2 regions of the Proteiniborus sp. DW1 genome follow, and region 2 is predicted to be linked to the other one. Evidence: a T-box and tRNA genes for the amino acid it is inferred to sense, from the RefSeq annotation. Region 2 holds a T-box; the other holds one or more tRNA genes.
What was found. The T-box of region 2 lies ahead of thrS (threonine--tRNA ligase). A T-box ahead of a tRNA ligase gene usually reads a tRNA of that ligase, here a tRNA-Thr.

Region 1 (17,002 bases), on a different contig from region 2:
CTAGAATTACTAGCGATTATTGAAGAAATACTAGTATTGTCTATAATATATATTATCTCAGTTGCATAAACAGGAAGCTGTTTTACATCTGTTTGGATTTCCTCCTTAACTAGATTCCAGTCATCATTCTTCGAAATATTGTTAGACATGTTTATTAAATTTCTAACCCTTGTCTCCATCGTTCTTGTAGCTTGATTTAAGTGATGATCTTCAAACTTTCTTATGATGAAAGCCATAACAATCACCATAGCAATAAAAACTAGGAGGAAATATACCACTATAAACTTCCACCTAATGCTCTTAAACATTAATTAGCCCCTCCTAAAGTAGTATCCAACTCCTCGCTTTGTGAGAATATACTTATATTCTCCAGAACTATCCTCTACTTTTTCTCTTAGTCGTCTTATAGTTACATCAACCGTCCTAATATCACCGTAATATTCATAGCCCCATACCTCTTCTAATAGCTGCTCTCTAGTAAATACCTGTTCTGCCCTTGTAGCTAAGAATTTCAACAGTTCGTACTCTCTTTGAGTAAGGTCGATAACCTTATCATTTCTTCTCACTTCATACTTGCTAGCATCTATTACTAAATCGCCAATATCTATAATCTCACTGTTATTTGACTGGCTAAATAGTTCTGTTCTCCTTAAGTTTGCTTTTACTCTGGCTACTAGCTCTCTCATACTAAATGGCTTAGTTATGTAATCATCTGCCCCTAGCTCTAGTCCCAGTACCTTGTCCACTTCTTCCTCCTTTGCAGTAACCATTAGAACTGGAGTTTGAAGTTTTTGCCTTATTTCTTTTAATACTTGAAAACCATCTTTTTTAGGTAACATGACGTCAAGAAGAATCAAGTCTGGATTATCGTTAAGAGTTTTATTTATTGCCTCTTGTCCATCATAAGCTATAATTACATCATAGCCCTCTTTTTTTAAATTAAAGCTTATTATATCAGCTATAGGCTTTTCATCTTCCACAATTAATATTTTTTTACTCATGATATGCACCTCAAATAATGAATTTTATTACTTCATCTATCTCAATTAAATAGTATTCTATCTATCTTATATTCTATATAATAAATTTATTTCCTTCTTACAAATTCTGTGATATTTCACAAATAAGAAAAGCTTCTATCGATGATTTGAAAATTAAGGAAGCTTTTCTTGAACCACTGCATATACGACTTGCACGAAATCAAAGCTTTCGACAACTTGCTTAAAACTCATTGAAAAAAAAGTTCTTGATTATAAGGATTATAAAGTAGAGTTTTTCTGTTCGTTATAAAAAATAAATAGCAAAAAAGTCTCATAGAAAAGAACTAAAATATGGACTTTATGCCCTTGACACATTTTGTAAAAAAAGATAGAATATTCTTGAAATATCTAAAGCCCCCTATTTTCTTATTTTTTTACAATATAAAGTCAACCTATTATTAGACGGTTGACTTTATATATTTGTTTCATAAATTCTTATAATTTAAATTTTAGTCAAACCCATTATACTCAAAAATATTAGTCTTAAAAACTACCTTTGCAGACTTGTTTATGCTGTTTCCTTTTCCCAGTATATCAAGCATATTTCTCATTTTATCAAATCCCCAAGTGTCTGATATTCCTTTTACTATTTCAAAAGACTTCCTATAGGCAACATTTTGGTCAATATCATCAAATCTTTTATCCAAATCCTCTAAAGTAATTTTATATTCATCAGGGCTATACTCCTGCCATTCAAATCCTGTAAGCTTATACTCAGTATATAATGCCAACCCTTCAGTAAGCCACATGGGATAGTTACCTCTAGTTATATCATCTATTAGTAGATGTGTAAATTCATGGAGTACTGGACCGTTATACTCATATATTTTCTCAAGATTTTCAGTATCTTTAATCCATGCTCTTGGAGATAATATATTAATTACTCCACTATAGTACACCCCTATAGGTGTGCTCCCTCTATTGAACCTTAAGTTTTCTATAAAAGCCTTTTCATCTTTATAAATAATCACATCACTCTTTGAGGATGGGATATACTCATACATATTACATATGCTTTCATGGTATTTATCTGCTATACTAGCAGTTAATTTTGCATACTCTTCATCTTCTTTTTCATATCTAATTATAAAATTTTGTGTTTCTAATATTTCAAAATCCTTTGCGTAACTTAGAACCCTAGCTTTTTCAATATGCTTTACTATTGGATAAAAAGAAACCTGTAGTATTTCAAACTGATATATAAACACAGCAACTAATGCTGCTATTAATAATATTACTATAAGGGTAGGACCCCTCACTAATTTAACTTGCATACCAACTTCCCCCTTTTAAATTCATATGTATGAGGGAATAGCAATATTATATCATAATATTATGTAAACTTCATTGTTAAATTTTATAAGTCAATCCTCATCAGTTAAAATCTTTCGTTATGAAAAACACCCAAAATTTTTTACTCTTGCTCTAGGAGTTCTGATATTGTAACAAATTTATATCCTTGATTAATTAACTCAGGCAATATTACCTTTAGAGCTTCGATAGTTTGATTTTCGCTTGCTTCATTGTGGTCATGAAATAAAATGATGTCTCCATTTTGAGCTTGAGATATTACTGTTTCAGCTATTTTATCTGCTCCAGGATTACTCCAGTCTTTAGAATCTTGATAGTATGTCCATAGGATTAACTTACATTGATTTCTTAGTGCTACGTCATATACTGTCTGATTATAAGTACCATAGGGCGGCCTAAATACCCTAGCCTCTTTTCCTGTACTGGCAAGAATAATTTCTTGAGTTTTGTCAAATTCCTCCTCTACTATTTCTAAATCTTTATTCTTCATATTTATATGATTATAGCTGTGAATACCTATTTCATGCCCTTCTTCTCTTTGCCTAAGTAATATTTCGGGATACATCTCTCCATGCTTACCTAAAATAAAAAAGGTTGCTTTCACATTGTACTCCTTAAGTATATCTAGTATTTCATGTGTGTATATTGGATGGGGACCATCATCAAATGTTAGTGCTAAAACTCTTTTGTCTCTAGGCCCATTAGATACTATGTTAGCTGCTTCAGCTAACTCGTCTAAGCCATTGAAAAAAGTGGGCTTTGACTTACTTTGAAATATAAAAATAGAAGCTATTATAATTATAACTATATTAGCGGCTATTCCAATCCTTACTTCTTTTTTTAACATTGTAACTCCTCCATTTGGTTATATAACTAATATAATTATATTATCAAACTTCAATCTATATGCAACAAAACTCAGCATCGCTTATTCATGCTGAGTTTTGTTGTTATATGTCATGTACTACTCTATTTATCCACTTATCAGAAATCAATCTCTTTACTGCAAAGAAGCATTTTACCATTTCCTCTGCAGTAAGCAATGCTACTACCCAATAAACTGGCAGCTTTAAGAAAATAGCTCCAATAAACGACAAAGGCACTCCTATAGCCCACATTGTAAAAGCCTCAAGCTTTAATGAATACTTAGCATCTCCTCCACCCCTTAAGACTCCTACTATAAGAATAATATTTAACACTCTCATTACCATTATGACAGCTGTTATATATAGTATCATAAGGCTATCATGCACTACTGTATCTGAGACCTTAAATATGTTAAGCATCCCTCTTGCTGTCACAGCTATGGTAATAGCTATAAATACTCCTGTTATAACTCCTAATGCTGATAGCCTATATGCATAATCCTTGCCTTTTTCTTCTTCTCCTGCACCTATTAAATTACCAACCATTACTGCTGATGCGTTTGCTATACCAAAGACTAGTACCATATACAAGTTTGATATAGTGCTAGTTATTTGAACTGAAGCTATTGCCTGAGTTCCTATCCTTCCATATGCCACTGAATAAACTACAGCCCCCAGTCCCCAGCATATTTCATTGAAAACTACTGGCAATATGGTTTTAAAGGACTTTACTACATAAGTTCTATCAAAGCTTAGCATATCTCTAAAGCCAGCAGCTAATGTTCCCTTACCTATATAAACACAAATTATCAATAATACAGTCTCTGCTATCCTTGCTATAAGAGTAGCTAATGCTGCTCCATTGACTCCCATTTCTGGCATTCCAAAATTCCCAAATATAAGCATATAATTAAATAATGCATTAATAGTTAAGGCCACCACACTAACTATCATAGGAAGTATGGTTTTTCTAATAGATCTTAATGCACTACTATAGGCAAGTGTAACTGCTGTAAATATATAGCTTAGACCTACTATTCTTAGATAATCGCTTCCTAGTTTGACTACATTAGTATCTTTATTAAATATTTTAATTATAGCCTCTGGTATAACTAATGCTATAAATGTAAATATTAGAGAAATTAATGTTCCAATTGAAAGTGACAGGCCTAGCATCCTTTTAATATTTGTCTCATCCTTATTGCCCCAAAATTGAGAAATAAAGATATTTGCTCCACTATAAAAGCCCATAATTAGTATGGTAAAGAAAAAGAATAGTTGATTTGCTATCCCTACTGCTGCAATTTCTGTCTCTCCCACTCTGCCTATCATTACCGTATCCAGCATATTTAAAGACGATGCTATTAAATTCTGAATTACAATGGGTAGTGCTATGGTAAACAATATCCTATAAAATTCTGAATCTCTAAATAGTCTATTAAAATATTTTCTTTTCAATTTCTGTCCTCCTCTCTCATAGGCAAAAATAAACCACCTTGAAGTTTTTCAAAGTGGTTTGCTTCTTCACTCATAAGGAACACTATACTTCTTAATATCCTAATTTCATTTATATAATTATACCACATTATCTCTACTTCTCAAGTATAATTTCATACGCCATACTCTAAAATTTATTAACACTTTTTGATACTGCTGCATAGATTAAAGCATAGGAAGGTGAAGGTAATGAGAAGAATGAATTCAAAAATATGCCCTGTTTTAAGTGCAAAACTACAAACCCTATCTAATGAAGAGCTTCCTGTTATAGTTAGAGTCAGAGAAAACCATAAGGATAAGCTAAATAACTTGGCTCATAATATGGAGGGTAAAATTAAAAGAAACCTTCCTTTAGTTGATGCCATTGCATTAAATATGCATATGGGTGAAATAGATAGATTATCTAAAGACCCAAGCATTGAATATATAAGCTATGATTCAAAGGTATTTGCTCTACTAGACATCGCCAATGCTTCCATAGGAGGCAGTTTTCCTCGTGAAATAGGCTTAACAGGTGAAGGTGTGACTGTAGCAGTAATAGATACAGGCGTGGCACCTCACAATGATCTAACAAAACCAAAAAATAGAATTATTGGATTTAAGGACTTTGTAAACAATAAAACAGCACCCTATGATGACAATGGTCATGGAACACATGTTGCTGGAATAATCGCTTCAAACGGTTTTTCTTCAAACAGAAAATATATGGGTATAGCTCCTAGTGCCAATATTTTAGCTGTAAAAGCTCTAGATGAAAGCGGAAGCGGAAATACTTCTGATATAGTATCAGCTATAGAATGGGTTGTTAAGACTAAGGATCAATATGATACGAAAGTTTTAAACCTTTCACTTGGAAGTCCAGCAAACAATGCCATAAGTTCAGACCCTTTAGTAAGAGCAGTTGAAGCAGCTACTAAAGCCGGTCTTACTGTAATAGTGGCAGCAGGAAATAGTGGCCCTTCAGCTAAAACTATTTTATCTCCTGGAAATAGTCCCAATGTAATCACAGTAGGGGCTGTAGATGATAAGAGAACTGCTGATCCCAGTGATGATACAATTGCTAACTTTTCAAGTCGAGGTCCCACAAAGGAAGGGTTAAAAAAACCTGATGTAGTGGCTCCTGGAGTAAGTATAATGTCTTTATCTAATAAGTCAGCCGATGGATATGTTACATCAAGCGGTACTTCCATGGCTACTCCTTTAGTATCAGGTTCCGCAGCTCTTCTATATAGCAAATATAATAATTTGACTCCAAGTCAAGTAAAAGCCATGTTCATGAATTCATGTAATGACTTAAAGGATAAGCAAGAAAATCAAGGAGCTGGAATCATAGACTTAAGAAAACTGTTTAAAGCTGAAGAAAGTCAGCCTCCTAAAACTACACCACCACTTAGACCACGTTTTCCCATATCGCCGCTACCCCCTAAGAAGGAGAAGAAGGTAGCGTCATCAAACTCCTTTAATGATATTATAATAATCCTAGTTCTAATCTTATTGATTCTAGCAATTAGTGATAAATAGTAAAAATAATAAAGCCCACAGATGTGGGCTTTGCTATACTCTATTGATAATTTTTACCTAAATATTTATATGGATCTTGAGCTACTCCGTTTTTCCTAACTTCAAAGTGTAGATGAGGTCCAGTGCTTCTGCCTGTATTACCTACAGCAGCTATATGTTGACCCTTATACACCTTTTCTCCTTTTTTCACATATATCTTACTACAGTGAGCATATCTAGTGGTAAATCCTCCACCATGATCTATCTCGACCATATATCCATAGCTACCATTAGATCCTGAAAATGTTACAGTTCCTCCATCGGCTGCATATATTGCAGTACCTGTCCTAGCAGCAAGGTCTATACCTGTATGGGCTCTTCCCCATCTACTTCCAAATCTAGATGTAAGAGTACCTCTAGTAGGCATTTGGAAGCTTCCTGTTCCCTGCTTAGGAGGCGGGTTCTTAGTTCCCTTAATTACTATTTGTGCAACTGGCTGGGATAATATAGTTTCTTTAATTATTTCCTTAGCCACTTCTATTCCATTATGTTTTTCCACTTTAGCTACTATTTCGCTTTTACCTTCTACTCCTTTTTTCTTTACAGACTGTTGGTCCTTGTACATATTGTCACTGTATTCATATTGGGTTTCAAATTTTATATTTTCAGTATAAGTTTTTTCTTCGTATGTTGCTACTGTTAAAAAAGGCTTGGGCACTATTAAGCTTAGTTCATCACCTGGATGTACTAATTCTGAATTCTTACCCGGGTTAGCCATTTCTAGTTCTTTTACACTTATATTATATTTCTTTGCTATCGTCCAGTAATTTTCGCCTTTCTCAACTACATGAATTTTTTCTTCATCGGTTCCTTTCTGAAGTAGTTCAAGAACTTTATCAGGGTCTTCAATTTTAGAAACTGGTACTTCTCTTTCCACTATCTTTACATCTTCAACTATTTTTATCTCCTCAATTTTTGAGCCTTCCTGCTCTGCAATCTGAAGATAAGGCTTTTTAATCTCTTCAATTATTTCCTTTGCAATGGATTCAGATTTTAGATATGAAAAATCTTCTCCATTTATATTAATTGCATATGCAACAACATTAAACGTTATATTTGACTTGATTTTATTTTTAATACTAGTCTTATTAGTCAGTTCTTCATTTTCTGCATGAACTTCTTCAAAGGATAATTTTTCTTTTATGACTACATCAAGTCCTTGTTCTTTTACCAAACTCTTATGTATAGAATCATATATATCTAATACATCCTGTTTATCTCTAACGACTCCAATATCTATGTTTCCAAGCTTAACGTTAAATGCTCTTGTAGCAATTTCATGCTCTACTTCCTTTTGATATTGATAAAACTTAACTACAGAAAAGGTAAGAAATAAAATGGCAACTACTGCAATTATGCCAGTTCTTGCGTTTAAAATGTTCTTATCAAACTTCAAGTTTTTAAACCTTTTAAATTTATCTTTTGGTATTTCAATATTTATTTTCTTAACACTAGAAGCTTTCTCAGTAATAAATTTCTTAATTTGAGTTAGTTTGATATTTAATAAACTCTTGGTTCGATTTTCTTTCGAGCCCTTCATGATCTAGCTCCCTTCCATCCTGTAATATAACAGTAATCCTTTTGTAACAGGATTGTAATTTTTCGCACAACTAGATTATATCATATTTTTATCATTTGACAACCCTTATTTAAAGTCCATATTTTTGTTATTTTTTTCATATTGCTACTCTTTTATACTCTATTATACATATTATTATCTAATTTTTTGTCGATATAATATTAACGTTAAAACCTAAGGTATCCTGACCTTGAAATTTAAAGTTATACTTACCTTTAACCTTTACTTTTTCGATTAATCTACCTAATGCTTCTACCTTAACTCCTTCTGGAACTATTATATTAGCTAAATAATAATTAGTTACATCATCAGGTTTATTTTTTTTATATGTGGTTTCAAGCTTCCATCCATTATTATATTCTGCTGCAATAGGATACCAGTTCCTTAATATATATTTAGTTGTTCCTTCCTTTGAAATATGCGCTAAATGAGAGATATCCATTTCATACTTTATTTCAATATCTAATTTATTTCCTTCCTCTAACTCTTTATCTAAATTAACCATTAATAAACTGTTGTTTTTTCCCACTATTTTATAGCTAGCTTTTTTGTTTCTCACTTTCACATATTCTATCACTCCTATTTTAGTAAGTAGTTTTTCCTCTTTATTGGACGATTTTTCTCCAACATCTTGATATTTTACATTTTCGAGCATAATTATCTCATTAAGATGAAAAAATAGCTTATCTATACTTTTGTTAGTCTTGTTTATATACTCTATATTTTCTAACACAGATAGCTTCTCCTGCGCTGGGAAGAACTCTGCTTTAATAGTATATTTGTTCATTTCTTTAATAGTGTTTATATTCCATGTCAATTGGACATCATCTTCTATGAAAATATATAAAGCTATAGGTACGGCTGCTACTAAGAGGAGCAAGAGAATTTTAATTATAATCTTTTTTATTAAATATTTCATTATTTACCTCCTAGTATTTTTGTTGTCCTGTTATTAATATATTTTACTCTATAAGAAATATGACCAAAGGTATGATATAATATTTGTATGTAATAAGTTGATTGGTAGGTGATATGTATGTCCTTCTTTTTAGAAGTGACTGATTTAGATTTTGGTGATACTCCTATAGAGAATATTTTTATAAATGACTATATGCCTATGGCAGACGGTACGTATGTAAAAGTTTATTTATTAGGATATAAATATGCTAAGGATGATGACGAGAAACTCTGTGTAAACAACGAAAGTATATCTAGACAATTAAATATTCCTTTGACTGATGTATTAAAAGCATGGGACTTCTGGGAACAAAAGGGAATCATTGTAAAGCATAAAAAGGAGGATGCAGATGAATATGATTATAAGGTTGAGTTTTTAAATTTAAAGCAACTATATATTAAAAACAATTATGTATTAAAGTCTCAAGCAAATTCTATAAAAAATAACACTTCTATCTATACATGTACTGCAGAGGATTTGGTTGAATCTAATAAAATTCCAAGTATTAATGAAATGTTTACTTCTATTGACTATATAGTAAGACGTCAGCTTGTTCCAAATGAAAAAAGAAAAGTCCTAGAATGGCTATATAACTACAATATGAGTCCTGAAGTAATAGTTAAAGCATTCTTTTATGCTGTGGAACAAAAAGGTAAAAGAAATATTAACTATGTTGAGGGTATAGTAAGAAACTGGTATGATATGGGAATTACAAATCTTGATATGCTTGAAAAGCATTCAAAAACTCAGGATGAGAGATTTTATAGCTATGATAGAATAATGAAATCATTAGGATTTAGCAGTAGGACTCCAAGTGAAGCAGAGATGAAAGTAATAGATAAATGGTTTGATGAATGGAAGTTTACTATGGAAGTCATACTAAAGGCCTGTGAAAATACAAAAAAAACTGCAAATCCAAGTGTTAATTACATAGACGGGATATTATCTAAATGGAAAGAGAAAGGAATATCCTCAGTAGATGATATTGCAGTGAAAGATAAGCCTCAACCTCCTAATTATCAAAGCTCCAATAGTACTGCTTCACCAAGAGGTGCTAAAGCTAAAACTAGATTCCATACTGCAGAACAAAGAACTGCAAAATATACTCCTGAAGAGTTAGAAGCTATTGCAAGAAAAAGAAGAGGATGATTATTATGGATAAGTCATACATAAAGGAAATATTAAGAGAATATGAAAAACGAAGAGAAAATGCGCTATTTCAGCAAAAACTTAGACAAGAAGAAGTATATAACAAAATTCCAAGATTAAGAGAAATAGATACTGAAATATCTAAAACTGGAATATTAATAGCCACTGCCATGCTTCAAAACTCGCAGTCTTATGAAGAAAGCTTGGATAAAATAAAGACGGAAATGGAGAAGTTAAAAAGAGAAAAAGCCATACTTATGACTGAAAACAATATTCCTTTAGAGTACTTAGACATTAATTATACATGCAATTCCTGTAATGATACTGGTTTTTTAAAAAATGGCTCAAAATGCAATTGTCTCACACAAGAGCTTATAAATAAAGCTTATAAAATGTCTGGGGTTCAACATGTCCTTGAAAAAGAAAACTTTAAGACATTTGACATCAACATATTTTCAACTGAGCCCTTTGAAGGTGAAGAGTATTCTCCTAGAGAAAACATGTTAAATATACTAAATATATGTGAAGGTTTTTGTATTAACTTTGACGAGGATAATGAAGAGAATTTGCTTTTTTATGGCACCACAGGCTTGGGTAAAACGTTTATGTGCAACTGTATAGCAAAAGCTCTATTAGATAGAGGAAAAATAGTAATATATCAAACTGCTTTTAAAATTTTAGAAATAATCGAAGAGCATAGGTTTAGGAAAGGCTCACAAGTTGATATGGACGATAATAATTATAATTTATTGTTTGATGCTGACCTCTTAATAATTGATGATCTAGGGACTGAACTTACAAATACTTTCACTAATACGGAAATATTTAATATCATAAATTCCAGGCTTTTTAGAAGGAATAAGACTATTATCTCTACTAATCTTTCCTTAATGGAAATAGCAGAAACCTATGATAATAGGACATTCTCTAGAGTCTTTGGAAAATTTACTCCACTTAAATTTTATGGACCTGATCTAAGATGGGAAGCTTAGGATAAATAATAATTTCAAAAACAATAGCTTAAACACAAAATAGCAAGATAGAGCCATCTTGCTATTTTTGTGTTTAAAGCTTTAGATTTGTATATACTCGCTCTATAAATATGAAAAAAGCCGTCCCGATTCTAACAATCAAAACAGCCTTTTTATATGGAGCTGGCGAAAGGAATTGAACCCTCAACCTACTGATTACAAGTCAGTTGCTCTGCCAATTGAGCTACGCCAGCATATTCCTTACTTTAAAATGGCGACCTGGAAGGGACTCGAACCCTCGACCTCCAGCGTGACAGGCTGGCATTCTAACCAACTGAACTACCAGGCCAGGTAGTAATTAATTTATTGCTTTGCAGTATAATGGTGGGCGCAATAGGGCTCGAACCTATGACCCCCTGCTTGTAAGGCAGGTGCTCTCCCAGCTGAGCTATGCGCCCATTATTTTATGGTGACCCTACCGGGATTCGAACCCGGGTTACCGCCGTGAAAGGGCGATGTCTTAACCGCTTGACCATAGGGCCATTAATGGTGACCCATCCGCGACTCGAACGCGGGACACCCTGATTAAAAGTCAGGTGCTCTACCGACTGAGCTAATGGGTCAAGTCTTTTTTGGACTACTCTTAATATATTACAGCATAGGACAACCAATGTCAACAGTTTTTTTATAATTTTTAAAAGGTAATATGTCCCAAAATATATACAGTCTAAATACGCTTTTATAAAGATGATATAAAACTAAGTAAGCTATTCTTGGAGAATATAAGATCAGGTTCTTTAAATAATAACACCTAAGCAAGGCTTTAATATCTGCTATAAAAATAACTACAAAAAATTATCCATCAAATTTTTATAAATCAAAAAGACTTTTATTGAAGCTCATTAATAGAAGGCTCTTGGTTATAAGAATTACAGAGTAAAACTTTTCTATTCCTTATAAAAATAGGTTTAGCTTATGCGCCAAACCTATTTTTATCCACAGTTTTTTAAAAAAATCAATTGACTTATCCACATACTAACAGACATATGCACAAATGTTCGATACTATTATGTGGATAAGACATATATAGATTACCTTTTTTGAACCTTCATCTCATAGTATTTACAATAAACTATATTATTTTTGATTGTAAAATACTCTTCATTCCATACATGACTTTTCTCATCGTATGCTTGCTCCATAAGGTTTGAGTGCTTTGATTGGTACTCTCGTGTTATTTTGAATCCACATTTTTCATAGCATCTTATTGCACGCTTATTAAATTTAGCCACATCTAAATACAAGGTATTCATTTTCATAACATCAAAATAATAACCTAATACGGCCATTAATGCGTCAGAACCATATCCTCTATTCAGTACATCAGGATTAAATACTATGCCAAGTCTAGCAGCTCTCATTATCTTTTTGATGTTCCTTATATTTATATAGCCTATCATTCTATCTTCCTCATCTAAAACTGAAAAACATCTAGTATTTTTTCTAGAAGTCCTATAATTAAACCAGCTTCTAACCTCATCATCACTAAAATTCGGAAAATTATAGTCCTTAAATAATGGATCATCATGCTTACCCCAGTTTCTCATCTCAAGCACATCTTCATATGTCAGCAACCTTACCTTAACCCTATTTCCTCTTACTTCACACACTAGCCTCTCCCCCTGATTTTAGAGTGTGGTTTCACAATTTTCTATTGTCTCGGTTTTTCTAAATTTAAAAACTTGGTGTATTCTCCCATAAATACTAGCTCTACAGTACCTGTAGGTCCATTACGATGTTTTGCTATAATAACTTCCCCAATATTTTTCTTTTCAGAATCAGGGTGATAATAATCATCTCTATATAGAAACATTACAATATCAGCATCCTGCTCTATGGCTCCAGATTCACGAAGATCTGAAAGTATAGGTCTATGATCAGCCCTAATTTCAGGTGCACGAGATAGCTGTGATAGGGCTATTACTGGACAATCCATCTCCTTAGCCAACCCTTTTAATCCTCTTGAAATAGCTGAAATTTCTTGCTGCCTATTTTCATTTCTTCCTTCACCTGACATTAGCTGCAAGTAATCTATCATTATAAGGTCTAAACCCTTCTCCATCTTAAGTCTCCTGCACTTAGCCTTCATTTCCATTAAAGTAATACCTGGTGTATCATCAATAAATATTTTAGCTTGAGACAGTGGTCCCATGGCCCTTAAAAGCTTTGGCCAATCTTCTTCATCTAGTCTACCATTTATTATCTTCTGTAGTTCCACATGAGATTCAGAACTTAACATACGCTGTACCAACTGTTCTTTTGACATCTCAAGACTAAATATGGCTACCGATGCATTTCCTTTTAATGCAGCATTAACTGAAAGATTAACGGAAAAGGCAGTCTTACCCATAGATGGTCTAGCTGCGACAAGGACAAGGTCAGATTTTTGGAGGCCTGATGTCTTTTGATCCAAATCTATAAAACCTGTTGTAAGCCCAGTCAAATCACTCTTATTTAATGCCATTTGCTCAATTCTAGAGAAACTTTCAAGAAGCACTTCTTTTATAGGATCCAACCCTTCACTACTTCTTTTTTGAGTAATCTCAAATATTTTTTTCTCTGCTGCGTCTATGATTACATTTATATCTTCATCTGCTTCATATCCCTTTGCTATAATATCATTAGAAGCACTAATGAGTCTTCTTAGTATTGATTTTTCTTCAACTATTTCACAATAAAATCTTATGTTGGCAGTAGTAGAAATAGCCTCAGATAAATCTGCAAGATATAAAATTCCTCCTACAGCATCTAAGGTATTCCTTTTTTTAAGCTCATCAGACAAAGTTATTAAATCTACTGGCTCATCTCTATTATAGATTTCTAAAATTGCCTCATATATTTCCCTATGAGCTTCCTTATAAAAATCGCTAGGCTTTAATATCTCTGTAGCTGCTATTATTGCATTTTTATCAAGTATCATTGAACCTAATACTGACTGTTCACCTTCAATGCTATGAGGAGGTACTCTGCCTAATGCTTGCATTTCGGTTGACATACTATCACCTCTTTAACTGTGTATAACGAACACAAGATACTAGATGAGTAAGTGCATCAAGTATCTTGTAATGTCTAGTCTATTCCTCTGTTACTTTTACCTTCAATTTTGCTGAAACATTAGGATATACCTTTACATCTACTATGGTAGTTCCTATAGTCTTTATGTTCCCACCTTCAATGTCCATTTTTCTTTTATCTATGTCTATATTATGTTGCTTTTTAAGTGCATCTGATACATCTTTTGTTGTTATGGAACCAAATAGCTTCCCATTTTCACCTGATTTTCCTTTTAACTCTACAGTCAATTCTGATATCTTTTCTGCTAGTTCTTTAGCTTTAGCAAGCTCCTCTTCCTCTTTAATTCTCTTTGCAGCTTTTTGTTCTTCTAATACTTTCACATTTCCCTCTGTTGCTTCCTTAGCAAGATTTTTAGGAAATAAAAAGTTTCTTGCATATCCATCCTTTGCGTTAACTATTTCTCCTTTTTTGCCTAGTCCTTTTACATCTTGAAGTAAAATAACCTTCATTATTTTTCACCTTCCTCAAAATATTCTCTTATTGCTTCTTTTAGCATTTCTTCTGCTTCATCTATATCCACATTATCTAGCTGGGCTCCAGCCACCGCTAAATGACCACCGCCACCTAGCTTTTCTAGTATAAGTTGTACACTAATATCACCTAGGGACCTTCCACTAATGTGTATTCTTCCATCACTGACAACTAAAACAAAAGATGCCATTACTCCATTTATATTGAGAAGGTCATTTGCTGACTCAGCAGCTATGAGAACAGAATCCTTGCTTTCTTTTCTTAGTTTAGATATGGCTATTTTATCGTCTATTATTTTAGCTTCTTTTACTACCTCAGCTTTTGTAATAAATGTATTTATATCATCCTTGAAAAGTTGTCTCACAGAAGTAGTATCAGCTCCTGCCCTCCTTAGAAAGGATGCAGCTTCAAATGTCCTTACTCCTGTCTGGAAAGTAAAGTTTTTAGTATCTACAGTGATACCTGCCAAAAGAGCTTCTGCCTCAAACTTATTGATACTTATCTTTTCTCCCATATAATTAAGTATCTCTGTAACTAACTCACATGTAGAGGATGCATATGGTTCAAGATAAGATAATACTGGGTCCTCAATAAAGTCTGCCCCTCTTCTATGGTGGTCTATAAGCACAACCTTATCAATTATTTCCAGAAGATGAGGTGCTTCGGCATAGCTTGGTCTATGGTTATCTACTAAAACACACAGAGATTCTTTGTCTGCTAAATTTCTAGCTTGCTCTGGCGTTATAATATCTTCTAAATACTCTGGATGTTCTGTTTTTAGTCTATCAAAAATATTTTTTATAGATGGATTTACTCCGCTTAAAACTATATAGGCTTGCTTATCTCTATTTTTAACAGCCCTATATATCCCTATAGAAGCTCCAAAGCTATCCATATCTCCATTCTTATGTCCCATAATAAAAACTTTTTCCGATTGGTCAATAAGCTGTCTTAAAGCATGAGATATTACCCTTGCTTTTACTTTAGTCCTTTTCTCAACGGCCTTACTCTTTCCTCCATAAAAACTTAATTTATCTATTCTTTTTACAACTGCTTGGTCCCCACCCCTACCTAAAGCTATGTCGAGGGCAGCATTTGCATATTCAAATTGTTGACTAAGACTTTTACCATTTACTCCTATACCTATGCTTAGTGTTACAGGTATTCCGTTACCTAAGTCTACTTCCCTTACACTATCAAGAACTTCAAATTTCTTAGCTTCTAGAATTTCTAAATATTTATTTTCAAAAACCAATAAATATTTGTCATTTTCATATTTTCTAATAAACCCGCCTACTCTAGAAGCTAGTGAGTTAAGAATTTTATCTACCTCAACAAACACTATAGGTCTACTGGCTTCATCTGTGTTGTTTCTGACATCGTCATAATTATCTATTTGAATTATACCTACATTAACCTTTTCATCATTGTACTTAGTCTTTAATGTCGTAAAACCTGTATTATCTATCCAATATAGCATTATAATATATTCTTCTCTATTTTCTCTGCTTTTGCCTTTCTGAACAACATTATACAGAACCTTATAATATTTGTCCTTAATAGATACTTCTATAGGTGTGTCTTCTTTCCTATTCAGAATACTGTCTATGTTAAATCCTAGCATAATATCCTTAATGTTTTCATCTAGGAGCTTTTCTGAGTCAGCTATCTGAAGGAATTTTGTATTATACCAAGTAATTGTACCATCAGTTTCCACCATTACAAGAGGTATTGGCAAGTTTATTATAGCATATTTTGTAGCTGTATCTAGTCCAGTAGTCAAGCTCTCTATATACTTTGTCCATTCTAGTTTCTTAAGATGGATGTTTTTCCAATGATAATATATTAGATATCCTAATAGTAACACTCCTATTGCAGCAATCCTCGGTTCATAGAAAGCAATAATAACTATTAGAACTCCAATTATTAGCAAATAGAGCTTTGAATCTGGAACTAGAATATTAAATATTCTTTTATTTGACATAACTTTTCCTCCCCTAAGGAGTTTATTCCACTCTTTTCAATTTTCTAAAATCCAGCCCTGCATCTAGGAATCCTATGAGTGAAATTATTAAACTCAGTGGAACATTTATAATTATTAGAAAAATAATTATGGCCTTTACAATCTTATGCATCTTTCTCTTATTCATCAAGAAAACCACAACTGACAATCCTTGAATGAAAAAAACAAAGGATATTAAAATTATCGTATTAATAAATATTGTCTCATAATATAAAATTTTCATATATCTAAATACTAAAGCTGCTCCTATTATGACTAAAGAACCCATTATAGCATTATTAGGAAGCCTAAAGTGCATAAATCTAGGTATTTCAACTGATTTATAGCCTAATCTTTTAAGTATTGCAGTAGACATCCAATAGTTCAGATATACAATGAAAACAGAAGAAATTATTATAATTGCAGGTATCATTATTATTATAGTCTCTACTGTTGCTATTAA
Region 2 (17,002 bases):
AGCATTGCTCCAGCTGCAAAGGCTAATATTAGAGGCAATAAAGGTGCAGCTATATGAACAAGCGCTAGCCCTATGAAAGCACCTATTGGCTCTACTAAACCTGTTAACAATGCAATTAAAAAAGCCTTTCCTAGAGAATAGTTTTCTCTAACTAAAGCTAATGCAACTGCCATACCTTCAGGCAGGTTTTGGAGGCTTATACCGATAGCCAAAGTAATTCCGTTAGATACATTCCCATCACCAAATCCAACACCTACTGCAAGTCCCTCAGGGAAGTTGTGTATGGCTATGGCAATTATAAATAGCCACATTTTAGCTAAAGACGATTTGTTTCCCTCTTCACGCTTGTCAAGTAAATGAATATGAGGAGAATGCTTATCAGTAAGGTCTAAAAATACTCCTCCAAGAATAATTCCGATTAATACAATACCAGCTCCCTTTAAACCACCTCCGCCAGCTTCTATGGCTGGAATAACTAAAGAAAAAGATGTTGCAGCTAGCATAACTCCTGCAGCAAAGCCTAGCATTGTGTCAAGTGTTTTATTGGATACATCTTTAGCGAAAAAGATAGGAAGAGCACCTAAACCAGTAGAAAGCCCTGCTAAAATGCTAGTTATGATTCCAACAAAAATAACATTTTCTGAATTTAAAATAGCTGTCATAAAATTCCCCTTTCAGATGTAAATTCAATTAAAATATGTAGAATAATCGTCAAAATAAAGGTATAGTTTAACAATTTATTAATACCCTATATTTATCTATTATATCAAAAAGTTCACAATAAATGCTAAATTTGATAATATTGAATTAAAGATTTTACACGAGGTGATATTATGTCTGGTGATTTTTATAAAGTGTTAGTAGTTGATGATGATATAGAAATATGTAATATGATAGAAATGTTTTTGTTAAGAGAAAGATTTCAAGTAGTAAAGGCATATGATGGGGAAGATGCATTAGAAAAATTCATGAAAGAAATGCCAGATATAGTCATACTAGATATTATGCTTCCTAAAATTGATGGGTATGATGTGTGCAGAGAAATAAAGAAAGTAAGTGAAGTACCTATTATAATGCTTACAGCAAAGGGAGAAACCTTTGATAAAGTACTAGGTCTTAGACTTGGCGCCGATGACTATATGGTAAAACCTTTCGAGCCTGAGGAGTTGATTGCAAGGATAAGAGCTGTTCTTAGGAGAGTTAATCCTAAGGAATATAATAGTAGAGACAAAGTCATATTGCCTTCATTAATGGTAGATATGGATGAATTCAGTATAAAAGTAAATGATCAGATCATGAGCCTACCAAAAAAAGAAATGGAACTTATATACTTTTTAGTTTCAAATCCTAACAAATTATTTACCAGAGATCAGCTTATAGAGCAAATATGGGGATATGATTTTGTAGGTGAAACAAGAACTGTTGATGTTCACATAAAAAGATTAAGAGAAAAGCTTAAAGGAGTTGAGGACAAATATGAGATAAAAACAGTGTGGGGAGTGGGCTATAAATTTGAGGTGAAAAAAGGTGTTTAATACAGTATTTAAAAAGCTAGTATCAGTATATTTTATTGTAATATTAGTGATATTTGCTGTATTGGGAGCATCAATGATAAAAATGTTCGAAAATTATTATTTTGAAAAAAGAAGTGAAGTCTTAATTGCCGAGGGACAAAAACTTAATTCAACAGTAATAAAATACCTTAATCGTCAGGTTACTTATGAAAGACTTGAGCTTGAAATGGAATCCATAGAAAGATTTTTAAACACAAAGGTATGGGTCGTAGATAAAATGGGATATGTATATGGAGTATCTAATAGATCTGAGACTAGACTAATAGGGAGACAGCTAACAGAAGATGATATTGTAAGTGTATTGAAGGGAAATATTATTGCTAAAAGGGGAAGCTACGACGAGTATTTTAATAGTCCAGTAATGACAGTAGGAATACCAATATTTATCAATGGCAAAGTAGAAAATGGTATTTTCATGCATTCGCCAATATATGAGGTTAAGGAAACTTTAAAGGAGACATATAAAATAATCATCTATTCAATGCTCATATCAATGACTATAGCATTAGTATTACTCTATTTTATTTCCCAGAGGATTTCAAGGCCTATAAAGGAAATGAATGAAATTACTAAGGTAATAGCTTCAGGAGAATTTGACAAAAGAGTTTCTATAATGTCAAAGGATGAAATAGGACAATTAGCTGTTTCTTTTAACTATATGGCAGGAGAGCTAGATAAGCTAGAAGAAATGAGAAAGGGATTTATAGCAGATGTTTCACATGAACTAAGAACACCACTAACACTTATCAAAGGATACGTGAAGGGGCTTATGGATGTGGAATTATCTGAAGAGACCAGGGAAGAATACTTAGACATAATCTATAGAGAAACAGGTAGACTTACTGAGCTTATAAACAATCTTTTAGATTTGTCAAAAATGGAATCAGGGAAAAATATACTCAATATGGAGAAGTTTGATATTAACGAGTTGATTAGAAGAACTATAGTTAATTATAGCAACAAGCTTGAAGAAAAGGACATCAATATAGAAGCTAGATTTGCACAGGATCCTACACTAGTAATGGCGGATAAGGATAGTATTTCCCAGGTAATATCGAACTTAGTAGATAATGCAATAAAATTCATGAATAATGGCGGAAATTTATTTGTTAAAACTGAAATGAAGGAAGATAAAGTATTTATATCAATTAAGGATACGGGAATAGGAATACCAGAGAATGAGCTTAATAATATTTGGCAAAGATTTTATAAAGGAGATAAATCAAGATCTAGACAAATAAAGGGAACGGGACTAGGACTTTCAATAGTAAAGGAGATCATAAAAAGTCACAATGAGCAAATATGGGTGGAAAGCAAGATTGGAGAAGGAACGGTGTTTTGCTTTACATTGAAACTTTGTGATAACGAGTAGACATGTATTATTTTGAGAATATGCAAATATGCCTAATGAAATTGAGAACTGAGGAGGAGAATTAAGGACTAAAAATGGTTTAATGATTGATTAACTATTGTTAGTATGAATTTACAATCTGTTCATATTTTATTAAAATATTTTGTCTATAATATAGTTAAAGAAGGGTATTTACCTAATACTAATATATACAAATTAGCGAGTAAGGAGGTTTTTTATGGATTACTATAATATGAACAATAATTATAATGACTCTAATGATGGTTACAATAACAGCGATACAAATAGAGGATATAGTACAAATGATAATTATTATACAAGCAATAATATAAGCGAAAACCATAATTCACTCTATAATAATGATTATATTACAGGAAATGGTTTTATCATGTACAACAATGAAGATGAAAATAAAAAATATGAAAAAAAATACAAAAAAAGCAGACTACTAAATATTGTACTTGCTTCATTGCTTATTGGAGTTATTTTAGGAGGAGCATTTACTTATGGAATACTGCAATTTAACGAAATAGATTTCTCAAAACCAGCAGAGGCAACATCTCCTAATAACACTACCAGCACTAATACTCCTAAAAAGCTTTTAAGCACAGATTGGTATACAAACCCTGTAGTAAAAGTGGCGGATGAAGTGCTTCCATCAATAGTCATGATTAAAAACAAAGTAAATATTAGTAGAGGATTTGCAGTTCAACAAGTAGACAGAGGCACAGGTTCAGGAATTATATACAGAAAAGATGGGTATATAATTACAAATCAACACGTAATAGCTGGTGCTACAGAGTTAATAATAACTTTACATGATGGTACAGAATATAAGGGTAAAGTATTAGGTCAAGATACAAAAACTGATTTAGCAGTAGTTAAGATAGAAGCAGATAATCTTCCGGCAGCTAGGTTTGGAGATTCAGATAAATTAATGGTAGGAGAGCTTGCAGTAGCCATAGGTAATCCAGCAGGTGAAGAGTTTTCAGGAACAGTAACAGCAGGTATAATAAGTGCATTAAACCGTTCATTAAATATAGGAGAAAAGAAAATGAAACTAATTCAAACAGATGCAGCAATAAATCCTGGAAATAGTGGGGGAGCATTAGTTAACCAAAACAGTGAGGTAATTGGGATAAATAGTGTGAAACTTGCATCAGCAGAAATTGAAGGAATGGGATTTGCTATTCCAATTAATGATGCATTACCTATAATAAATGAACTAATACAAAATGGATACGTAAAACGACCTTGGATGGGAGTAGGAATATCCACTATAACAGAATCTATATCTCAGCAATATAACCTGCCAATAGGTGTGTATATAGGCCAGGTATACTATAATAGTCCAGCAGAGAAAGTAGGACTTAAGCCAAGTGATGTAATAGTAAAAATAGATGAAGTAAAGGTCGAGACTGTAGAAGACTTATCTAACATTATAGAAGGGTATAAACCTGGAGACACTATTAGACTAACAATATATAGAAATGGAAAATATACAGATGTAGACCTGACACTAGATATAATGCCCCCAACAAACTAAGTTTTCCTACAAATTTTAGTTTGATAATATTTAATTTTAATCTTTAATCATATAGGAAATGCAATAGGAGTATTAAGCCAGATTTTGCAGTGGAGTACTACTATTGCATTTTTTATATCAATTCATTTTTACTCAACACATAAAGAATTAAATATCCAACAACAATAAATATTATAGTAAAAATTATTTCAAAAATTAAACTTCTCATCAAGCTTCACCTCATGAAAATATCCATTATAGAATAGTATTATCAACATAGGAGCAAAATATAGATATTAAATTCTACTAGGAGTTGATAATAGTTGAAAGTGGTTATAGAAGTCATTGTACAGACATTTTTAGCTTTTTTTGCAATACTATATATCACTAGGTTATTGGGCAGACAGCAGGTATCACAATTAACCTTTCATGAATACATAAATGGAATTACCTTTGGTTCAATAGCTGCCACCCTGGCAACAGATGTTGAGCAAAGAACCTGGCAGCATTTTATTGGACTAGTTTTATTTGGAGCACTTACTTTTCTAATGTCTTATATAACTATGAAGAGTAGAACAATAAGCAAGGTCCTAGAAGGAGAGCCAGTCGTAATAATACAAAATGGAAAGATACTTGAAAAAAACTTAAAACGCATCCGTTATCATATGGATGAGCTAAATGAGATTTTAAGAGAAGCTGGTTGCTTTTCTCCCAACGACGTAGAATATGGTCTTTTAGAGGCAAATGGCAAGTTAAGTATCATAAAAAAAGCGGATAAGAGAACCGTTACAGTAGGAGATCTAGGTTTAGTTCCAAGCTCTGAAACAATACCTACGGAGCTAATTATAGGTGGTCAAATCATATATGAAAATTTAAAGAAGATGAAGATAGACGGCAAAACATTAATGAATAATCTGAAAATGTATGGAGCCAGCAAAATAGATGAAGTAATGTATGCCACCCTAGACCACGACGGAAATTGGTATGTAGATAAGTTTGATGATAATCTAGCTGAAAAGCTTGATATGAGTGAAGATAATAAAGGTGTGTAAAATAGATACTTTTCTATACCATATTTTATTAACCACTAAAAGATAAGAAGAATTCATAGTGTGTTAAAATATTTTAGAAAATTTAAAAATTTGACAATTATTTAAAAGAAATTGACAATTGACCTAGGTATTGCGTATATTATATGCAATACCTTATTTTTTCATTACAGTCAGAGCTTTATAGGGCAGTAAGATTAGTCGTAGATACAGGTATTCATTACAAAGGATGGACCAGAGAGGAAGCTATAAAATACTACAATGAAAATACAAGGATTAGTGGAGTAAACGAAGTAGACAGGATGATAGTTTGGCCAGGTCAAGCGTGTGCCTATAAGATAGGTGAGATTGAACTGCTTAGACATAAGGCCATGGCTGAGCTTGGTGATAGCTTTGATATAAAAGAACTTCATGATGTCATTTTAATGGATGGAAATATGCCGTTAAAAATACTAGAGAAACAGGTTGATGAATATATTCTTTATAAGAAATAACCCATATTAATTATTACCTTAAGCAACCTATTGGACTGAATAAGGTAAAATAGGTTGTTTAATATTTTATTAAGCTTAAGTGGTAGTCTAGTCTTAAATTTTATATCAGTATATTATTTGCTTAAAAACAAAGAGGATAAAAAGGCTAGATGATAAAGTAATGACAATAGATACTCAAGACGACATAGATTAATCAAGGGGATATGGAGATAGAGATATATGATAAATAGTAAAAGTAATCAAACAGGGTCAAGTATAGTGGCAATAGCCTTATTATTAATTTTCCAGCAACTCGCCAGTAAAATTGGAAATCTTATTGCTAACTGCTTTAGCTATAAGGTAATAGATGAATATGGTATTTATGCATATATATCTGTACATCATATTGTGCAGATGCTTATAGCATCAGCAGCCACTATAATAATTGCTAAAAAATATAAAATTGATTTTGGTTTTAGTGCAGGAGATAAGAAAATAGGAATGAAGTATGTGTTAGCTTTTACAACTGCTCTACTTATATTTACTATAATCTCATATGGAATTAGATATTTTAATAATCAATTTCTACAATATGACTATCCACTAAATGCGATTAATGTCCTTGGTTCATTAGGCTTTCAACTATTGTTGTCAGGGTCATAAGAAGAAATTTTATTTCGTGCTTTAACTATTGGGATACTCACATTTTGGAGTGGCAGTAATAAGGGGAGAAATTTTACTAAATTGAATATTTCTTATGAGGTTATTGTAGCAGCTGTATTATTCTCAGTTGCACATATTAAGTGGACTATCAATCCATTTTCAATAAGTATGAATTACTTTCAACTGATATACTGCTTTGTTCTAGGGATAGCCTATGGGAAAGCATATCAAGAAAGTAACAGTGTCATATATCCAATAATAATGCATAGTGTTTCAAATGTTATTTTAGTAGGTTTAGGATACATATTTGAATTCATAAGTGCCTAGCAGGATTAGCGATTATTTTGCAATAGTACAATGATTGCGCACATAGTTAAAAAATGACAATAGGGGGAAAAATGAATACTCTTAGTAGAATAATAGATACAGAATTAGAATATTTAAAATGTTTTTCAGATTTTAATGATGAGGGCAACATAATAAGATTTAGCGATGATATCATACCGGATATGTATTCACACAATTTGACTTACTTGAAACAGCCAATCTCAGGAAAAGAATTTTGTGACTTTGTAGAAAAAGAAATTGAAGAAGCTAGGAAAAAGGGGAAAAACTTTCTTAACCTACAATTTGATTTTGAGAATGAAAGTGTAAATGATTACAATAAGCAATCAAATTGGGAAGTAACAATATATGATTATTATCAGTTTCAAATGGAGCAATTAGATAAATTAAATGTTAGGCAAGATTGCACTATTAGAAAATTGAATGATGAACAAGTAGATAAGGCTTTGGAATTTGATATTAGAGTTAATGGAGAAGACCTCGGAAAATCTTTCATTAGGAGAAGATTCGAGAGGAGAAGTAGGGTGTACCTAGCAGAAGGCTTAGTTGATAGTTATTTATGCTATTTTAATGGTGAAATAATTGGTCATTGTGACTTGTTTCTGAATGATGAGGTGGCAAAGATTGAGGATTTTGATGTGGCTCCTGAAATGCAACGAAAGGGATTTGGAACAACTATTTTGAAAGAGATGATCTTAATTGCTAGGGCCCAGGGTGCTGAAGTAGTATATTTAATCACTGATAATGATGATACAGCCAAAGAAATGTATAAAAAATGTGGAATGATCAAAGTTGGTGAGAAAAGGGAGCTAATATTTAACTTTTAATATCAATATCATTATGGAGAAGTTAGAGCATTTAATTTACCTAATTCGGGTTTATCAGTATGGTATCAACTAAGTATTTTCAACATAGAGATGTAGATACTGATTCAATCTATCCAGATATTGAAGTTGAGAATACCTTTGAAGATTATATAAATGGTATAGATCCAGTGATGAAAAAAATACTAGATGAAAATTAATAATCTTAGTACTAACATTAGCTAAGCAATATTTTTAACAAGTCATAAAATCAAATGAATAGTAGAAATATTAAATGTAATTTTACCAAGTAGAAAAGTGAAGAGAGCTATTTCATAGCATAGGAGAGTGAGTATAGTGACAGTAGAGGAAAAAATGAGGTTAGTTTTAAGCTTGGCTGAAGAGGGGATGGAGCAAGGTGAGATACCTATTGCTGCTATTATCTTTCATGGAGATTAGATTGTTGCCAGGGCATATACTACGGAGAAAAAAGATGGACGATATTTGGTACATGCAGAGCTGCAAGCAATATGGGAAATGGATAAACTGAAGTATCCTTATAAGGCTAGAAAGGAAATGCAATTATTTACGAACTTAGAACCCTGTATGATGTGTTTTGGTGCTGCGATACATTCTTTTATAGGTGAAATATATTATTCACTACAATCTCCTACTGATGGTGGAGCAGTTTGGACAGAAAAAACTTGGAGTGATTACCATACAGCATCAATATTTAAACTCCTTAAAGTACATGGTGGGATTCTAAAAGAAGAGAGTAGAGATTTATTTCAAAGGTTTTTAGAAATTAACCCTTTAGGTGGGGCTTCTGATTTGGAAAGAATGTGCAAGAGTTTTAAAAAAGAATGGTGTTTTAATTGCTGGTTTTGGTAATCCACTTCAATTCATTTTTCATCTTGGTGAGCTGGAGAAAGGAAATTTTGTAGTAAAACATAAAATTCCATATTCTGATTTAGAGAATTTAGATGATGAAGCAGTTGCAAGGGTATGCAAGGAAGATGGTTATATATTCGGGCACACATTAACTGACCAGATACAAGGACAAATAGATGCAGGATTTGCTATTGTTGGCTTTTATGAGGATACAGGTGGAACAGCATTGGATAAATTTATCTATACATCAATTGCAACAAGAGCGATTAAACTGTAACTCAGTGATATGAGATTTATTGAAAATGATAAAATCTAATTTATCATTAGGGTACTATAAGGATCTGAGATTTAACTAGACTAGAGAATTCAAGAACATGCAAAATATAAAGAAGCTGGGGTGGTAGAATATGGATGCTATACATATTGTTGAAAGAATCAATGGTCTTTTTAATGTAACGAATAAGGAAATTTATTTTAATGAGTCTGGGCTCACATATCATGCAAATAAAGCAGTTAAAAAGTTAGGGTATTGTGTTAACTTAACCCTTGAAACTATAGAGGAGGCAAGAATTCATGGAGTTGATATGATGATCACTCACCATGATGCGTGGGATGAAATCTATGGATTAAAAGAGGCCTGTGTAGAAAAACTAGCAGAGCATGGTATTAGTCACTACTATAATCACCTGCCCCTTGATGATTGCGACTTTGGAACCAACGATAGCTTATTGAGAAAATTAAATTTTACAGATATTAATAAAACTCATGAGTGGGAAGGCTTATATTTTGGTAGAGTTGCTGAATATGATGAAGAAATTGAGTTTTATGAATTTGTAAAAAAAATTGAAGAGCTGCTTGAAGAACCAGTGAAATATTGGCAATTTAATAAGGAAAAGGTGAAGCGAGTTGGCTTAGTCTGTGGTAATGGAGGTACAACAACTTGTCTTAAGGAGTCAGTAGAAAACAAGTGTGATGTATACATTACAGGTGAAGTTAATTTGTACTTGATTCAATATGCTAAGTTTAAAGGGATAAATCTTATCATTGGAAGTCATACTTTCACTGAAATCTTTGGAATTGAAGGTCTAGCATTGAGGTTGAAAGAGAGTATAAAAGAACTAGAAATAGTGAAACTCAATGAAGAACATTATGAAGCCAATATAGAATCCTATAATCGATAAATGGCATATACATGAGGGTCTTCCGGCTTCAGAGAAGGAGAGAGTTAAATATGTTATATATAATAAAGATGCCCACAGAGATTATGCTCCATGCAAGGTCTAGTAAAGACGATTGCCTGTATGGAGTAAATAAAATCGTCTAAATACATAGACTTTGCATTCACCAAAGTATCTAATAACTAGTGAAGGAGCAAAGTCAAAATGGAAAAAATTAATAAGAAAATCATAAATGATTTAAGATATTTTTTGGTTTTACTAGGAAGCCAATCAATTTCTCAGCTTGGTAGTTCGATGACAAGCTTTGCATTGATTATTTGGGCATATCAAAAAAATGGAACTGTAATGTCAATATCTTTGCTTTCAGTATGTACTTATTTACCATATATATTGGTAAGTGTTTTTGCTGGTATATTTATTGACAAATGGAACAAAAAAGCTGTAATGCTTATTTCTGATGCTATTGCAGCCATATGTACTTTATGTGTATTAATACTAAAATACTCAAGTCTGTTGCAATTGTGGCATTTATATATCATTAACAGCCTATTAGGATTGATGAACGCTTTTCAATCACCAGCCTCTAATGTAGCTGTTACACTAATTGTACCAAAGGATCAGTACAGCAGAGCCAGTGGTTTACAGTCTTTATCTGATTCTATTCTTAGAATTTTTACACCTATTTTTGCAACAACAATTATTTCTTTGAAAGGTCTGCAAGCTGTATTAGCTATTAGGATATCTATTAGGAGGTATATTATCAGACAAAGTATTTGAACCACTGATGTTGAAATCGGCTTTTATGCAACAAACCATTGGAAAGATAGTTGGTATAGGAAGAGGTTCAGGAATGGCATTTTTATTTATAATTGTAGGAATGACAGGTATTCTATTGAGTATGATATTTAAACACAATCCAAAAATAAACAAATTAGACAGATAAATTCTTGTTTAATCAAGTGTCTTTCCAGTATATCTTCAGAAGAAGCAGACAAACTGCAAGGCTTCTTAGTATTTGATGGAAGGAGATTATTATGAGTAATACAGAAAAAACAGAGCTTATGATATTGGGAACTATTCATGGAATGCATAAGGACAACAAGTATTATAGTTATGATGATGTATTTTCAATTATAGATAGTTTTAGGCCAGATGTTATAGGAGTTGAGATAAGAGAGGAAGATATTTTGCAGCCTAGAGAATATCTTGAAAAGTATTATCCTTATGAAATGATAGAGGCAAAGTTTAGGTATGGAGATAGTTGTAAAATCTATGGCTTTGATTGGCTAGGGGAAAGTATAGAAGGTAATCTAATACCTGAAAAATACTTTGAAGCACTTGATATCAAAATATTAGAAAAGGAATTTTATTCAACAAAGGAATACAAAAGAGAAAAAAATATGATTGATGTAATTGATAAAATTAGAGTGCCTTTGATTATAAACCATACTGCTGAAGAATGTAATAACGGAAAGTACGACACAGCAGTTGATATACTATATAATTTATGTTTAAAGACACACCTTACGAGAAGCTTAGCAATTTCTACAGAGAAAGAGATGCTCATTTAAGTAATAATATGATAAATATTATTAACAGGAATAAAGGGAGTAGAATAATGTTTTTGACAGGAATTGACCATAGAGTTTTTGCAATTAAAGCTATAACTAGCTATTTTAATGATGAAGTTATAATCCGAGAAATCAATAAGAATATAATGACTAAGGACATATAGCATCATATATAATACAGCTGATAATAAGGAAATTTTATAGAAAAGAGAATTCTGTGTCTAAAAAATTTCCATTTCACTATATCTTGAATGAGCTATATATAGATTATTATATTGAGATGGTGTTATTTATGGATGAAAACAAAGGAGCTCTAAAAGAAATATAAGATTTTAATAGATAATAAGGGAGGATTATTAAATGAGAAAGTTTATAATGATTATCTTTACAATGTTTATAGTATTTGGAGTTACAGCATGTAAAGATACGAGCCTACAAAAAGAAAAGGATGATCTTATAAATGATATTGAGACTTCTATTGAAGCAGAAGAATCAAATAATGAATCAAACTATGATAAGATAAGTGCATATATGGAAGAAGAATGTCGAAAAGCTTTTTCTCCATACTACGAGTTGTTAGAGTTTCATATATCAGACTATAAAGAAGAAATTGTGAATGGAAATGTTGAAGCTACTTTTTTATATACATTAATACATAAGAACTTTGATAAAGATCCAGATACAGTGGGATATATTAAAGAAGCAAAGGAAAGTGGCCATGAAAACTATCAACAAATGTATGATGAATATTTACAACCAAAAGAAATGAATTTTCATCTAAAGGTTGCTATTGCTGAAAATGGTTCAATAACTTTGTATTCTAATATTTCACCTAAAGGAGTTGAATGGGAAGAAACGAAGATGACTGATTTTATTTTAAAATAGGAGAGGCTAGCAATAGTTGTTACAGTACAGTATTTTATTTTGATAGGTCAAAGAAGTTCTATGTAAATAATTTGGACAATAGGGGTGAAAAATGATTAACTATACAATTGAGAAGGGTACAAGAGAAGAATTAAATTATATTGATGATGAAATAATAAAATATAACTCAGAGAAAGTACCATTTTTACAAGAACCATCTTTTATCTCAATTAATAGAGTAATGAAAGATGATGAGGGAAATATAATTGCAGGTATAATTGGCTTATTATATTGTTGGAAGTGTCTATATATAGATATACTATGGGTTAAAGAAGAGTATAGAAAAGAAGGATATGGATCAATACTTTTGAAAGAAGTTGAAAATGTAGCGAAAGAGCAGGGCTGCTATTTAGTCCATTTGGACACATTTGACTTCCAAGCAAAAGATTTCTATATTAAGCAGGGATATGAGATCTTTGGTGAACTTAGCGATTGCCCCATAAATCATACAAGGTATTTCATGAAAAAAAACTTGTAACTGTTAGGGCTGCAAAACTTATACAGCAAATTGGTGCAGAAAATATCCTTGACATAATATTAAAATAAAAATATAATATATTAAATAATACAATATAAAATGTAAAGCAATGATAGGACGAGTAAATTAGTAAACGGTCTAAAGAGAGGGGAAGCCGTGGCTGAAAGCGACCCTAGATTAGTCTAATTGAAAACTACCCTTGAGTTGTATCTGAAACCAGTTTACTGGGTAAGGATTTCCGTTGATTACGTTACAATCACTTGAGTGGAATCTTTAAGCTTTTTAAAGATTCTAATTAGGGTGGTACCGTGGGAACATAGCTCTCGCCCCTAGATAACAATTCTAGGAGCGGGAGTTTTTTATATTTAATTGCAAAAAGTATTTCGTATCATTCTGAATGAAGTGAAGAATATCTCGTTTTGCAAAAGTAGCTAAACAATTGCTATTCTATCATTAAACTGCCGCCAAGCTATTGCTAAAGCAGGACCTTTCTCTAACGTTCGGAGTGATATAAGAAAAAGATTAAAGGAGGTTATAAAATGTCAAAAATAAATATTACATTGCCAGATGGCTCAGTTAGACAATACGATAGTGGAATAAAAGTCATAGATATAGCAAAAGACATAAGTGAAGGATTAGCAAGGGTGGTTTTAGGAGCAAAAGCAAATGGAAGCTTACTTGGACTAAATGATGAAATTTACGAAGATGCAGATGTACAGCTACTGAAGTTCGAAGACGAAGGTGGACGTGAAATATTTTGGCACACAAGTGCTCATATGTTAGCTCAGGCTGTAAAAAGACATTTTCCAGACGCAAAGCTAGCCATAGGTCCTGCAATTAAAGATGGATTCTATTATGATATAGATGTGGAACACAGGTTTACGCCGGAGGATTTAGAAATATTAGAAAAAGAAATGGCTAAAATAGCTAAGGAAGATTTGGAGCTTAAAAAGTATGTGCTTCCGAGAGATCAAGCCCTAGATTTTGTAAAGAAATTTGGAGAAACTTATAAAGTAGAGCTTATAGAAGACCTGCCAGAAGATTCAGAGATTTCATTTTACCAACAAGGTGAATTCATAGACTTATGTAGAGGACCCCATCTGCCAAGTACTAAAAAGGTAAAGGCTGTTAAGCTAACAAGCATAGCAGGAGCTTACTGGAGAGGCGATGAAAAGAGACCTATGCTTCAGAGAATATATGGAACATCTTACGAGAAGCAAAAAGACCTAGATGCATATCTAGAATTCCTTGAAGAAGCAAAGAAAAGAGACCACAGAAGGCTAGGTAAGGAACTAGATTTATTTAGTATGCATGGAGAGGGACCAGGATTTCCATTCTTCCATCCAAAGGGAATGGTATTGTGGAATACTATACAGGACTTTTGGAAAAAAGAGCATGTTAAAAGAGGCTATGGAGAAATTAAAACTCCACTTGTGTTAAATGAGCAATTATGGCATCAATCAGGACACTGGGACCATTACAAAGAAAACATGTATTTTACAACAATTGACGAAGGACAATATGCCATTAAGCCTATGAACTGCCCAGGCTCAATGCTAGTATATAAATCTAAAATGTTTAGCTACAGAGACTTGCCACTTAGATGGGCTGAATTAGGTCAAGTACATCGCCATGAGCTAGCTGGAGCATTACATGGGCTTATGAGAGTTAGAACATTTGTTCAAGATGATGCTCACCTGTTTATGCTACCAGAGCAGGTAAAGGAAGAGCTAATCAATGTAATAGATTTAGCTGACTATATGTATCAAGTATTTGGATTTAAATATCATGTAGAACTTTCTACAAGACCAGAAAATTCTATGGGTACTGAAGAACAGTGGGAAAGAGCTACAAATAACCTAAGAGAAGCACTAGAAGAAAAAGGTATAGACTATATAATCAATGAAGGTGATGGAGCATTCTATGGTCCTAAGATAGACTTCCATCTGGAAGACAGTTTAGGACGTACTTGGCAATGTGCAACTATCCAATTAGACTTCCAGATGCCAGAAAGATTTGATTTAACATATATAGGTCAAGACAACGAAAAGCATAGACCAGTCATGATTCATAGAACTATATTAGGAAGTATGGAAAGATTTATTGGAGTGTTGATAGAGCATTATGCAGGAAAATTCCCTGTATGGCTATCACCAGTACAAGTAGATATATTACCAATATCAGATAAATACAATGAATACGCATATGGTATTCAAAAGAGACTTCAAGAAAAAGGTGTAAGGGTAGAAGTAGATGCTAGAGCAGAGAAAATAGGATTTAAAATAAGAGAAGCACAACTTGCTAAAACTCCTTATATGCTAATAGTAGGAGAAAAAGAAGCAGAAAATGACCTAGTATCTGTTAGAGTAAGAGACCAAGGAGATATTGGTCAAATGGCAGTGGAAGAATTTAATGAGAAAATAGTGAAAGAAATAGAAGAAAAGGTAAAATAACAAAATATATAAGTAAAAGCGACCGAAAGGTCGCTTTTTATGCTTATGCATGCAAATTTAAAACACTTAGATTTTTATATGTTGAAATTAGTAATTGATATAAATATTAGACTATTTTTGCAAAAATTTATCAGAAGGTACTGGGAATACAGAGATTGTTTGTGCTATACTTGATACTGATTTTGTACACTAATTCTCATATTTTGGATATATATTGTCTACATTTGCATTAAGTGATAAAATGTAATATATTGTGATATATATAGGTAGGAACTCGTCATAAAAATGAAGGAAGGATTGTTAAATGAACCTAATACTCTTATTTCAAGAAGATTTTGTTACAGAAAATAAAGTTAGATTAGTGGACAGGAGATTAAGACATGTATTAACTATTCATAGAGCTAAATTAGGAGATAGCCTAAGAGTAGGTCTATTAAATAATAAAATGGGAAAGGGCCTGATAACAAAACTTAATGAGGAAGTATTGGAAATGGAAGTAGAATTGACAGAATTTAGCCCGCCACCATTAAATATACAATTAGTTTTAGCTATGCCAAGACCAAAAGCCTTAAAAAGAATAATTCAAGATGTGACTACTATGGGCATAAAGAAGATATATATTATAAAAACTTGGAGAGTTGAAAAGAGCTTTTGGAGTAGTCCAGTTTTAGAGGAAGAAAACTTATTTGAAAATATGATATTGGGACTAGAACAAGGCAAAGATACGATACTTCCAGAAATAGAAGTAGTTAAGCTTTTTAAGCCCTTTGTAGAAGACCGCATACCAGATATTGTTAAAGGTACAAGGGCAATAGTAGCACATCCTATTGCAGATAAAGAATGTCCAAGGAACATAAAAGAGCCCGTTACTTTGGCTATAGGGCCAGAGGGAGGATTTATTCCCTATGAAATCGATATGTTTAAGAAGCAAGGCTTTGAAGTAGTCAGCTTGGGCAATAGAATATTAAGAGTAGAGACAGCAATCCCAGTAATATTAGGTAGACTTTAGCCTGCTATTCTGAAGGCTAGTAGTGAATCTAGTATCTATGATATAAATTTAAGCAATACAAGCTATATTATTATAGTCTTTTAAATATAATTGTATTGTTGTAATTTTTTTGCAAACTTACTTCGCATGTTACTTGGAGGGGAAAGTAAAATGAATAGTGTGCTAAATGTTGGACTAGATGTAGGTTCAACTACAGTAAAGATGGTTATATTAGACGAGATGACTAATATTCTATACAAAAAATATTTAAGACATTTTTCAGATATTAAAAATACAGTTATTTCCATGTTTGAAGATGCAAAGTCAATTCTAGAAAGAAATAGAATTACAATGATGATTACTGGTTCGGGAGGCCTATCTATTTCTAAAAAATTGGACGTGTCATTCATACAAGAAGTTATAGCTTGCACCAATACTATCGAAAGATATATACCTTATACAGATGTTGCAATAGAATTAGGTGGTGAAGATGCTAAGATAACATATTTAGGAGATTCCGTTGAGCAAAGAATGAATGGTACTTGTGCTGGCGGAACTGGAGCATTTATTGATCAAATGGCTGCCCTTTTGCAAACAGATGCAGAAGGACTAAACAATCTCGCTAAAGAATATAGGACAATATATCCAGTAGCATCTAGATGTGGTGTTTTTGCTAAAACTGATATTCAACCTCTATTAAATGAAGGAGCTGCTA

Region 1: it has a tRNA-Thr gene. The T-box ahead of thrS (threonine--tRNA ligase) is inferred to sense a tRNA for this amino acid. The anticodon was not compared.

What each region holds. Positions count from the first base shown of each region.
Region 1 is NZ_FMDO01000058.1:38,166-55,167, forward strand. It holds gene DW1_RS14425 (sensor histidine kinase) at 1-308, opposite strand, end outside; gene yycF (response regulator YycF) at 312-1,001, opposite strand; gene DW1_RS14435 (peptidase MA family metallohydrolase) at 1,490-2,314, opposite strand; gene DW1_RS14440 (polysaccharide deacetylase family protein) at 2,455-3,198, opposite strand; gene DW1_RS14445 (MATE family efflux transporter) at 3,302-4,675, opposite strand; gene DW1_RS14450 (S8 family peptidase) at 4,904-6,235, shown strand; gene DW1_RS14455 (M23 family metallopeptidase) at 6,276-7,814, opposite strand; gene DW1_RS14460 (gluzincin family metallopeptidase) at 7,993-8,772, opposite strand; gene DW1_RS14465 (DnaD domain-containing protein) at 8,908-9,960, shown strand; gene DW1_RS14470 (ATP-binding protein) at 9,966-10,952, shown strand; tRNA gene DW1_RS14475 (tRNA-Thr) at 11,110-11,185, opposite strand; tRNA gene DW1_RS14480 (tRNA-Asp) at 11,204-11,280, opposite strand; tRNA gene DW1_RS14485 (tRNA-Val) at 11,314-11,389, opposite strand; tRNA gene DW1_RS14490 (tRNA-Glu) at 11,399-11,473, opposite strand; tRNA gene DW1_RS14495 (tRNA-Lys) at 11,479-11,554, opposite strand; gene DW1_RS14500 (GNAT family N-acetyltransferase) at 12,023-12,601, opposite strand; gene dnaB (replicative DNA helicase) at 12,643-13,986, opposite strand; gene rplI (50S ribosomal protein L9) at 14,066-14,515, opposite strand; gene DW1_RS14515 (DHH family phosphoesterase) at 14,515-16,521, opposite strand; gene DW1_RS14520 (DUF2232 domain-containing protein) at 16,544-17,002, opposite strand, start outside.
Region 2 is NZ_FMDO01000013.1:91,408-108,409, forward strand. It holds gene DW1_RS03440 (ZIP family metal transporter) at 1-662, opposite strand, end outside; gene DW1_RS03445 (response regulator transcription factor) at 834-1,535, shown strand; gene DW1_RS03450 (sensor histidine kinase) at 1,528-2,946, shown strand; gene DW1_RS03455 (S1C family serine protease) at 3,164-4,492, shown strand; gene DW1_RS03460 (YetF domain-containing protein) at 4,801-5,523, shown strand; gene DW1_RS03465 (DUF885 family protein) at 5,667-6,014, shown strand; gene DW1_RS03470 (hypothetical protein) at 6,234-6,656, shown strand; gene DW1_RS03475 (CPBP family intramembrane glutamic endopeptidase) at 6,663-6,983, shown strand; gene DW1_RS03480 (GNAT family N-acetyltransferase) at 7,055-7,828, shown strand; gene DW1_RS15420 (hypothetical protein) at 7,888-8,025, shown strand; gene DW1_RS03485 (tRNA-specific adenosine deaminase) at 8,264-8,695, shown strand; gene DW1_RS03490 (hypothetical protein) at 8,622-8,972, shown strand; gene DW1_RS03495 (Nif3-like dinuclear metal center hexameric protein) at 9,103-9,876, shown strand; gene DW1_RS03500 (MFS transporter) at 10,078-10,650, shown strand; gene DW1_RS15425 (hypothetical protein) at 10,676-10,816, shown strand; gene DW1_RS03505 (hypothetical protein) at 10,908-11,444, shown strand; gene DW1_RS15430 (hypothetical protein) at 11,453-11,608, shown strand; gene DW1_RS03510 (hypothetical protein) at 11,805-12,329, shown strand; gene DW1_RS03515 (GNAT family N-acetyltransferase) at 12,421-12,846, shown strand; T-box leader at 12,947-13,180, shown strand; gene thrS (threonine--tRNA ligase) at 13,386-15,299, shown strand; gene DW1_RS03525 (16S rRNA (uracil(1498)-N(3))-methyltransferase) at 15,604-16,308, shown strand; gene DW1_RS03530 (2-hydroxyacyl-CoA dehydratase) at 16,459-17,002, shown strand, end outside.